Regions from separate parts of the Psychrosphaera haliotis genome, predicted to be linked through region 2. Evidence: predicted binding sites of a transcription regulator. Region 2 holds the regulator's gene; each other region holds the start of a gene.
What was found. The regulator LexA, encoded in region 2, represses DNA repair genes until DNA is damaged. The targets are predictions, from matches to a motif close to TACTGTATNNNNATACAGTA.
Positions count from the first base shown of each region.

Region 1: the regulator LexA is predicted to act here: its motif matches at 1,432-1,451, upstream of imuA (translesion DNA synthesis-associated protein ImuA).
Region 3: the regulator LexA is predicted to act here: its motif matches at 2,033-2,052, upstream of recA (recombinase RecA).

Region 1 covers NZ_BAAAFQ010000011.1:19,602-22,889, reverse strand. Annotated here, with positions in the region: gene fusA (elongation factor G) at 1-488, opposite strand, end outside; gene cobO (cob(I)yrinic acid a,c-diamide adenosyltransferase) at 684-1,295, shown strand; gene imuA (translesion DNA synthesis-associated protein ImuA) at 1,461-2,177, shown strand; gene ABD009_RS13145 (Y-family DNA polymerase) at 2,207-3,288, shown strand, end outside.
Region 2 covers NZ_BAAAFQ010000010.1:159,741-163,028, forward strand. Annotated here, with positions in the region: gene ABD009_RS12875 (tetratricopeptide repeat protein) at 1-563, shown strand, start outside; gene ABD009_RS12880 (BLUF domain-containing protein) at 655-1,074, shown strand; gene lexA (transcriptional repressor LexA) at 1,107-1,724, opposite strand; gene plsB (glycerol-3-phosphate 1-O-acyltransferase PlsB) at 1,868-3,288, shown strand, end outside.
Region 3 covers NZ_BAAAFQ010000007.1:252,334-255,621, forward strand. Annotated here, with positions in the region: gene mutS (DNA mismatch repair protein MutS) at 1-1,277, opposite strand, end outside; gene ABD009_RS10800 (CinA family protein) at 1,496-1,999, shown strand; gene recA (recombinase RecA) at 2,109-3,149, shown strand; gene ABD009_RS10810 (hypothetical protein) at 3,234-3,288, opposite strand, start outside.

The DNA of each region.
Region 1 (3,288 bases), on a different contig from region 2:
ATTGGTAGAACCATAACTAGTGGGTTTGCACCTAGAACGTCTTTAGTTTGCTTAACTACGCGGTAAAAATCAGCACCTAAACGGTCTAATTTGTTAACGAAGATAATACGTGCAACTTCTGAGTCATTCGCATAACGCCAGTTAGTTTCTGATTGTGGTTCAACACCACCAGAACCACAGAATACACCAATACCACCGTCTAATACTTTAAGAGAACGGTAAACTTCAACTGTGAAGTCAACGTGTCCAGGAGTATCGATAACGTTAAAACGGTGATCTTTCCAGAAACAAGTTACAGCAGCAGACTGGATAGTAATTCCGCGCTCAGCTTCCTGTTCCATGAAGTCAGTTGTTGACTCACCGTCGTGTACTTCACCAGTCTTGTGGATTTGACCAGTTAATTTCAAAATACGCTCAGTTGTTGTGGTTTTACCAGCATCTACGTGAGCGAAGATACCTATATTTCTATACTTCGATAAGTCAGCCATTGTCTTACTCTATCTTCTCAATAAGTTGGTTAAAAAAAGCCGCCGGATTCTATCATTAATTAACCAAAACGGCACACTTTTCCTAAAAAAATAATGAAATATCTGAAAAGTCATTAAATATAGATAGTTGTACTAACCTATATTTTTGCTTTATCTTGCCAAGCACAATGAGTGTAGAAGAGTTTTTAGAAAATGATGAACGATGAAAACGATCAAAATAAAGATCAAAAACACAAAGAACGCCAACAGCGTTTAAAAGAGCAAGTTGATCAAAGAGTTGAGTCTGCTCAAGTTGAGAAAGGTATTTTTCAAGTTATTACAGGAAATGGAAAAGGAAAATCTACTTCGGGTTTTGGTGTTGTGACGCGATGTGTTGGTTATGACAAAAAAGCCGCTGTTGCGCAATTCATCAAAGGTGAGTGGGAGTGTGGTGAGCGTAATTTGCTAGAAAAGCATGGAGTCCCTTTTGTGGTGATGAAAACCGGGTTTACGTGGGACACTCAAAATAGAGAATCAGATACCAAAGCGGCTCTTGAAACTTGGTCTAAAGCTAAGTTGTTTTTACAAGATCCTAGTATTGATGTTGTTTTATTAGATGAGCTTACCTACATGGTGACGTATCAATATATACCTTTAGAGGAAGTTATTGATGCTATTAACAATAGACCAAAAATACAGTCAGTTATTATAACAGGCCGCGCTGCACATCGAGAGTTAATAGAAGCCGCAGATACCGTGAGTGAAGTTAAAAATATTAAGCATGCTTTTGACTCTGGAGTAAAAGCATTACAAGGTTTTGACTACTGATCTTATTTGTACAGTACTAGGCAATATAGGCATACCTTTACAATGCATATAAAATAACCTCATATAATTCAGATAGAAAGCTGCCAATTGGTGGCTTTTTTCATTTATAGCTTTGCATAAATTTTAACTGTTATTATACTGTATAAATAAACAGTGGGTGGTGTTATGTTAGAGCTAAATGAATATCAAAATAAAGGCCTGGTTTGGTACGGCTGTAAAAACAATGATCATATCGCTAAGGCTAAAACTCATTATGATGAGCTAGACAGCCGACTTCACGGTGGCTTTCCAACGTCCGGAATTATAGAAGTTAAGTCGATGTTAGGCATAGGGGAGTTAAGGTTAATACTGCCATTCCTCGCGGATCAGCAAGGCAATCAAAAAGCGGAATGTGTCTTTATTGCTCCTCCAATCCAGCTCAATGCCGAATTTTTAATAGCCAATGGATTAGAACTGTCACAAACACTTATTATACCTGCTTATGATCCAGTGGAAGCTTTATGGGCTGCAGAGCAGTGTCTTAATAGCGGTTGTTGTAGCACAGTCGTACTTTGGCAAGCAGAGCTTAGTATCAAACAGGTTCGACGCTTAATGTTAGCTTGTGAGCAAGGTGCGAGTAGCTTAATACTTATCAGAAATAGCCAAGCAAAATCAAAAGGCACTCGCTTTTTATCGTTACCGAGCGCTTTGAGCCTGTCATTACATGCACACCCTATGGGGATAAAAGTCAAAATAGATAAGCAAAAAGGGGGAATAGGATCATCTCCATTTATTATTAATATGACAGAGAGATGGCAAGACTTCACCATTACTAATTCAGAGCAGGCTACAAGCAGAGAGCCTAGTAATGTTTTAGCGTTTCCTAATATCGTGAACCACTAGTGACGTTATAACTTATGTTATGGCTATATTTGAATTTTGACTCTCTGCAATTAGAAGCTTTAGAGACTTCTAAAGACACAGCCGTCATTATAGTCGACCCTTTTTCTAACCAAGTTACTCAAGCAAATCAGGTAGCACTGACATCAGGTATAAAGCTGAATATGGGCTTAGCGATGGCTATTTCAATAACCTCGAATATTGAGGTTGTAGAGTATAAGGAAAAGATAGAACAGGAAAGCTTAACGAACATTGCGAATATGCTCTACCGGTATACTGCAGACATAAGTTTAGATGCTCCGCAAGGTATGTTCCTTCGGATTGATAACATGCTTAGACTGTATGAAAATTTAAGTGCTTATTGGTCTACCATAATAGCTCAACTAAATAATTTAGGCTTTAGTTACTCATATGGGGCGGCTCCCATAGCATTGAGTGCCAAATTGATAGCCTTATCCAAACATAATACGTTATATGACCAAAGTGTATTGGCTCAGCAATATATCAATAGTCTACCAACTGACTACTTAGAATTAACCAAAGCACAAAAAGAGCAATTTCACCGAGTTGGATTTAAGCGAATAGGGGATGTATTAGCGATTCCATTAAAGTCTTTATCAAAGCGGTTCGACTTGTCGGTATTCACTTACTTAGGGCAATTGTCTGGTCAAACTAAGTTTCCAATGAATTTGTTCAGTCCAACACTCCATTATAAACGCACTCTGGAGTTACTGTTTGAAATCTCCAATGCAAATATACTAATTAACCCAATAAATAAGTTACTAAAAGAGTTAGAGCTATTTTTTAGAAATAGAAACTTATTATCTAGCCAATTGAAGTTCACATTTTTATACAGACATAACAGTGGGTTAACCATTAACGTCATCGCTGCTGGAGGCGAATATAAAGCTAGCGTTTGGTTACGATTAATTAAGTTGCAATTAGAGTCCGTTAAATTATTGGAACCAGCCGTTACTATCTCTTTAGAGTGCGTAGGGCTAGAACCTCAACAAAGCCGGACCAAAGATATTTTCAGCGACAAAATGAGTCAACTCGAATCCACTCAATTACATAACAAGCTGATAGCAAAGCTCTCTACGGGAAAGGTAACTCG
Region 2 (3,288 bases):
GTGAGATTGGCGCTGAAGACAAGCAACTGGCGGTATTAGAAGCTGCGTATCAGCAGGGCTATATTTCTAAGCAATCGGACTTTAGAAATCTTGCTCAAATATATTACTTCAACGGCCTTCCATATAAAGCGGCATCAGTAATGGAGCAGGGTATTAATCAAAAAGTACTTACAAAGAACGTTAAAAACGTTAAGTTTTTATCGCAAGCGTGGATAACCGCAAAAGAACTCGACAAGGCAGTTGAGACGTTGGAAGTACTTTCTACATTAGAAAATAATGGCACTGCCCACCAGCAAATAGCGGAAATCAGACTTCAACAGGGTAAATACAAAGATGTGATCGAAGCTGCATTTGAGGCTGAAAAGCGTGGTGATTTGCCAAATCCTGGTAATTTGTATCTAGCTTTAGGTATGGCGCACTTTAACTTAAAAGAGTTTGAAGCTGCCATTGAAGCATTGAACATGGCCAGTGAATACAAAAACGTACAACGAATGGCAACGCAATGGTTAAAGTTTGTTGAGAAAGAAAAATCAACAATGGAACAACTGGCCTTCAATTACTAGCCCTAAAAACTGGTAATTTACCAAGCGTTACTCACTAAAATTTCATTCTAACCTATACTGAATATTTAATTTTTCAGTATAGGTTTTATCTATGTCACTCCATCAACTTGTTTATATTAGCCGTGCTACTCAGCCTTTTTCCAATGAAGAGTTAACTGACTTATTAGTGAACGCTAAGAACAATAACTCAAGCCAAGATATTACCGGCAATTTGATTTACAACGGTGGAATGTTTTTACAGGTACTGGAAGGTGATAAAAAAAGTGTTCAGGCACTTTATGACAAAATAGCGCTAGACAGCAGGCACACTAAAGTACGAAATATCTATTTTGAGCCAGCTGAATATAGACTGTTTAGCCGCTGGTCTATGAATATGGTGAATTTAGAATGCGATAAGCCTAAAAACATTCAAACCATTAAAGACATTATTGATGCCATTGATGAAGATAAGCTTGTGGACGGCATGTCACCGCCCGTGAAGCTTTTAAAAGAGTTTTCGACGATTCGTTAATGCAAACAAAGAAAAGCCGACTTGGATATTCGTTACATTAACGATGAATTACGAATAACGCCTACCGCTAAACCTTCAATAGCAAAGTCTTGGTAGTTTAGGTCTACATTAATTGGTGAGAACTCAGGGTTTTCAGCATGCAATATAACCTTGCTACCTTTACGCTCAAGTCTTTTAACCGTAACGTCTTCTTCAACTCTTGCAACTACAACCTGACCATCTCTGGCGGTTTGAGTTTTATGAACAGCTAATAAATCGCCGTCTAAAATACCAATATCCTTCATACTTTCACCTTCAACTTTCAACAAAAAGTCGGCCATTGGTGAAAACATAGCTGGATCAATATTTACATGACGGTCAACGTGCTCCATTGCTAATATTGGCGAGCCGGCTGCAACTTTACCAACAAGCGGTAAACCTGGATCGTCGTTAGCGACTTCTTCTGTTAGACGAATGCCTCTAGAGGTGCCAGGTAACATTTCTATGAAACCTTTTTTAGCCAGTGCTTTTAAGTGATCTTCAGCGGCATTAGCCGACCTAAAGCCCAACGTTTTAGCAATTTCAGCTCGAGTTGGTGGCATACCTGTTGAGGTAATTGAATCTCTAATTAGATCTAATATTTCTGATTGTCTAGCAGTAAGTGGTCGCATCATCTGTTTTTCCATACAGTAACATAACTGTCAGTATATACAGGCATCGAGGTTGTGCAACATAAAATTTAATAAGAATGATGGGTTTTTAGCTAACCTTTGTTAAAATCCCCTGCTGCATTCATTTTTGTATTAAGGTTTTTATGTCCATTTTAAATGTTTTAATGTATTGGTTAACTCGTCCTTTCATTCGCACTCAACTAGTTACTGACGAGAAAAATAGCGAAAGCGGTATAGATTCGTCTAAGCCAATTTCCTACGTATTGATGACAGATTCATACACAGATAAGCTTGCTTTAAAGCAAGCGGCCAAGCGTCTTAACTTACCATCACCTTTTGGCTCTATTGATTTAGACAGCGACTCAGTTAAAAGAACGATTGGTGTTAAGCCGGTAGATTCTATCTTTTTGAACAAAGACCATCACGCTAAAAAAACCGTAAAAACGGGCCAAGCGATGCTGGAATTAGTAGAGCGTACGGGCAAAGATATACAGTTTGTACCGGTTATGATTTGCTGGGGTCGTAACCCAGGTGTCGAAAAAGACACAAATCGAAAAACTCGCTTGATGGACATCATCACACAAACTTTACAAGCATCTCCGTTTCGTAAGTTCATGATTGTATTGCTTTATGGTCGCAGCAGTTTTATCAGAATTAGTAAGCCCGTTTCATTGCAAAAAATGGTTAATGACTATGGCCCATCTGAAGAAACAGCACACAAGTTAGTGCGTGTTGCTCGTATTCATTTTGAACGCCAACGCATAGTTGCAACTGGCCCTAAAGTGATGGAACGTCAGGCTTTTTTCAATAGTATGCTAGCCAGCCCCGCACTTAAAAAAGCGCTTCACGAAGAAATGGAATCTAAAGATATTTCCTTAGAAGAAGCAAAAGCAAACGCTAAAAAGCTTCTTGAAGAAATTGCAGGCGACTACAACGAAAACTACATTCGAATGGGCTCTCGTATCCTGACTTGGGTATGGAACAAAATTTATAACGGTATTCGTGTTCACAATGCTGATAAGTTAAGAGACTTAGCACAAAAAGGTCATGAGATTGTTTATGTGCCCTGCCATCGCAGCCACATGGATTATCTATTGCTAACCTACGTTATTTATCACGAAGGCTTAGTGCCGCCACATATTGCTGCCGGCATTAATTTAAACTTCTGGCCTGCAGGTCCTGTATTCCGTAAAGCCGGTGCATTTTTCTTACGCCGAAGCTTCAAAGGCAACAAGCTGTATTCTGCAGTATTTCGTGAGTACCTTTCGCAGTTGTTCATTAAAGGTTACCCAGTTAAGTATTACACCGAAGGTGGCCGTTCTAGAACGGGTAGATTGTTATCACCTAAAACTGGCATGTTAGCCATGACGATACAGTCAATGCTTCGTGGTGTAGATCGCCCAATTACCCTTGTGCCTGTTTACATTGGTTACGAACATGTAATGGAAGTAAATACCTACCTAAGTGAATTAAAAGGCAAAAGCAAAGAAAGCGAATCCATTTTTGGTATTTTTAAGGCAATCAAGAACCTTAAAAACTATGGCCACGGTGACGTGAACTTTGG
Region 3 (3,288 bases), on a different contig from region 2:
ACCGGTGGACTTTCAATAATTGCCGACTCCAACAGTAACGCTACGTCAGGTAACTCTTGAATATTTTGCTTAAGGGCATTGAGCCTTGCGGACTTTGTATTTGTCAGTGAAGACTTTAAGTCAGGTATAATTACTAGCGCATTTCTCAATCTAGCCAAGTCTCTTGGTCTAGCGGAGCGTAGTGCTAGCCGTGCAACAATTCGTTCTATGTCGCCAATTTGCTTTAAAAAGTCTTGAACTTCTCCGAAACGGTCACTAACTAACAACTCATCTACGGCGTCCAGTCTAGCTGAAACTTCAAGTTGCTCTCGACTTGGCATGTGGATCCAACGCTTTAACAATCGACTGCCCATTGGCGTCGCCGTTTTATCCAAAATTTGGGCTAACGTATTGTCTAATCCACCAGATAAATTTTGTGTAAGTTCTAAGTTTTTTCGGGTAGCTGAGTCTATCAATATACAACTTTGTAATGACTCTACCGTTAGACTTCTAATATGCGGTAGTGCTGTGCGTTGGGTATCTTTTACATATTGCATTAAGCAACCGGCTGCGCATAAGCCAACAGAATATTCCATAACGCCAAAGCCGGTTAGCTCTTTAGTTTTGAATTGTTGATTTAGAACTCTATGAGCCGTTTGCAAATCAAATTCCCAGTCGGGTCTGCGTCTAGCACCCTTAGCTCGGACCACGCCATGCAATTCAGTAACGGACTCTGCATATAACAGTTCGGCAGGAGACAGCCTAGTTAAAGTAGCACTTAAATCGCTAATATTTGAAAATTCATTCAATAAAAAACGACCGCTATTAATGTCTAAATAAGCGAGCCCAAATAAAGTATCAGATTTAGTTTTCTGCTCAAAAACTGCAGCAATTAGATTGTCTTGTCTGTCAGGAAGTAGGTTTTCGTCAGTCACAGTACCTGGCGTTACAATTCTTACGACCTTTCTGTCCACAGGTCCCTTGCTTGTAGCAGGATCACCAACTTGTTCGCAAATTGCGACGGATTGTCCCATTTGAACTAATCGAGATAAATAATTATCCACCGCATGATAAGGCACACCTGCCATTGGGATCGGCTGACCGTGCGCGGTACCTCTTTTTGTTAGTGAAATATCAAGTAGTTCTGATGCTCGTTTGGCATCATCAAAAAAGAGTTCATAAAAGTCACCCATTCTATAAAATAGTAGGACGTCTTGATGATCCTTCTTTAACTTTAAAAACTGTTGCATCATTGGCGTTTGTGCCGAAATACTCGCTTCACTGTATAAATCAATCATTTTTGCGGTGAACTGATGGTTGTCTCATAATGTTGTATATTGTCACAGATCGATCCACTGCTGTCTCGTAAAATTTAAAATCTATGGAATTGCATTCAATAAAATTAGGCCCATTAAAATGCTTATTAATATAAAGCTCATTAATGAAAAGTTATTTAATAAGGCTGGGCGCTAAAAGTTAGAAACAAGTGTTCCATAAACATAAGGCTAAACGGAAGATGCAAAAGCGCACAGAGATACTAGAAACCCTGGCTGCACTATTAATAAAAAGAAAATGGACAGTTACCACTGCCGAGTCATGCACAGGCGGTGGGATTTCCAGTGCCATAACAGAACTGGCTGGCAGTTCTGAATATTTTGAACAGGCGTTTATAACTTATAGTAACTCTGCAAAACAAAGTTTAGTTGGAGTGAAAGAAGATACTTTAATGACACATGGTGCAGTGTCCGAACAAACCGTAAAGGAAATGGCAAAGGGCGCACTGATAAAGGCTGGTGCGAATGCTTCCATAGCCGTCAGTGGTATTGCGGGTCCAGGTGGCGGTACAGAAAATAAACCAGTTGGAACAGTTTGGTTTGCTTTTGCTGTTAGGGATGACAACACTGAAAACAGTAAAATAGAACTTTTTAGTGAGCATCGGTTATTTGATGGTGATCGTATTTTGGTCCGAGAGAGTGCGATAAATTTTTCTTTAAATCAGTTGGTTAGTGTAATTTCTTAGAAAAATATTAAAAAAAATCTCATACAGTATTGATACTGTTTAATTATACAGTATACTCGTTTCATAAATTTTGGCTTACCGCCATGACATAGTAATTCTGGAGAAATAAATGGACGCGAATAAAGAAAAAGCACTTGGTGCTGCGTTACAGCAAATCGAACGTCAGTTTGGTAAAGGTTCTATCATGAAGTTAGGTGATAGTAAGGCACTAGATATTGAATCAATATCTACAGGCTCTTTAGGACTTGATATTGCTTTAGGTATAGGCGGTTTACCATGTGGTCGTATTATTGAAATTTATGGACCAGAGTCATCAGGTAAAACAACATTAACATTACAAGTTATTGCCCAGGCCCAAAAGGAAGGTAAAACTTGTGCATTCGTTGACGCTGAGCACGCGCTTGATCCAATTTACGCTGCTGCGTTAGGTGTTAATGTTGATGATTTACTGGTATCTCAACCAGATACAGGTGAGCAAGCATTAGAAATTACAGACATGTTAGTTCGCTCAGGCGCAGTTGACGTGCTTATTGTTGACTCCGTGGCAGCACTTACTCCAAAGGCAGAAATTGAAGGTGACATGGGTGATTCACACATGGGTCTTCAAGCTCGTCTAATGTCACAAGCATTACGTAAGCTTACTGGTAATATCAAACGTTCAAATACTCTATGTATTTTCATTAACCAAATTCGTATGAAAATTGGTGTTATGTTTGGTAACCCTGAAACAACAACGGGTGGTAACGCCTTAAAATTCTATGCCTCAGTTCGTTTAGATATTCGTCGTATTGGCTCTGTAAAAGAGGGTGATGAAATCATTGGTAATGAAACTCGGGTTAAGGTTGTTAAAAACAAAGTAGCACCGCCGTTCAAACAAACTGAATTCATTATAATGTATGGTAAGGGCATCTCTAAAGAAGGTGAACTTATAGACTTAGGCGTTAAAAATAACGTAGTTGATAAAGCCGGTGCATGGTATGCGTATAACGGAAGTAAAATTGGCCAAGGTAAAGCAAACTGTATTAAGTTCTTAAAAGAAAACACAGAGATTGCGGAAGAGATCGAAGCTAAGCTTAGAGATATGTTACTTCTTCAAGCGACCATCAAAGATGAAGTTGCTGAAGATAAAGACGCAAGTTTAGAAGGCTAATTTACACCTTCAAAAGTTGACCCTGCAAAAGTCGCCTCAGTTCAAGGCGGCTTTTTTTATGCCTAAAATTTACAACCAGTTTGTTTAGAAACGATATTGAGTAGTAAAAGAATATGACGCTTGATCTTGTTTGGCCTGC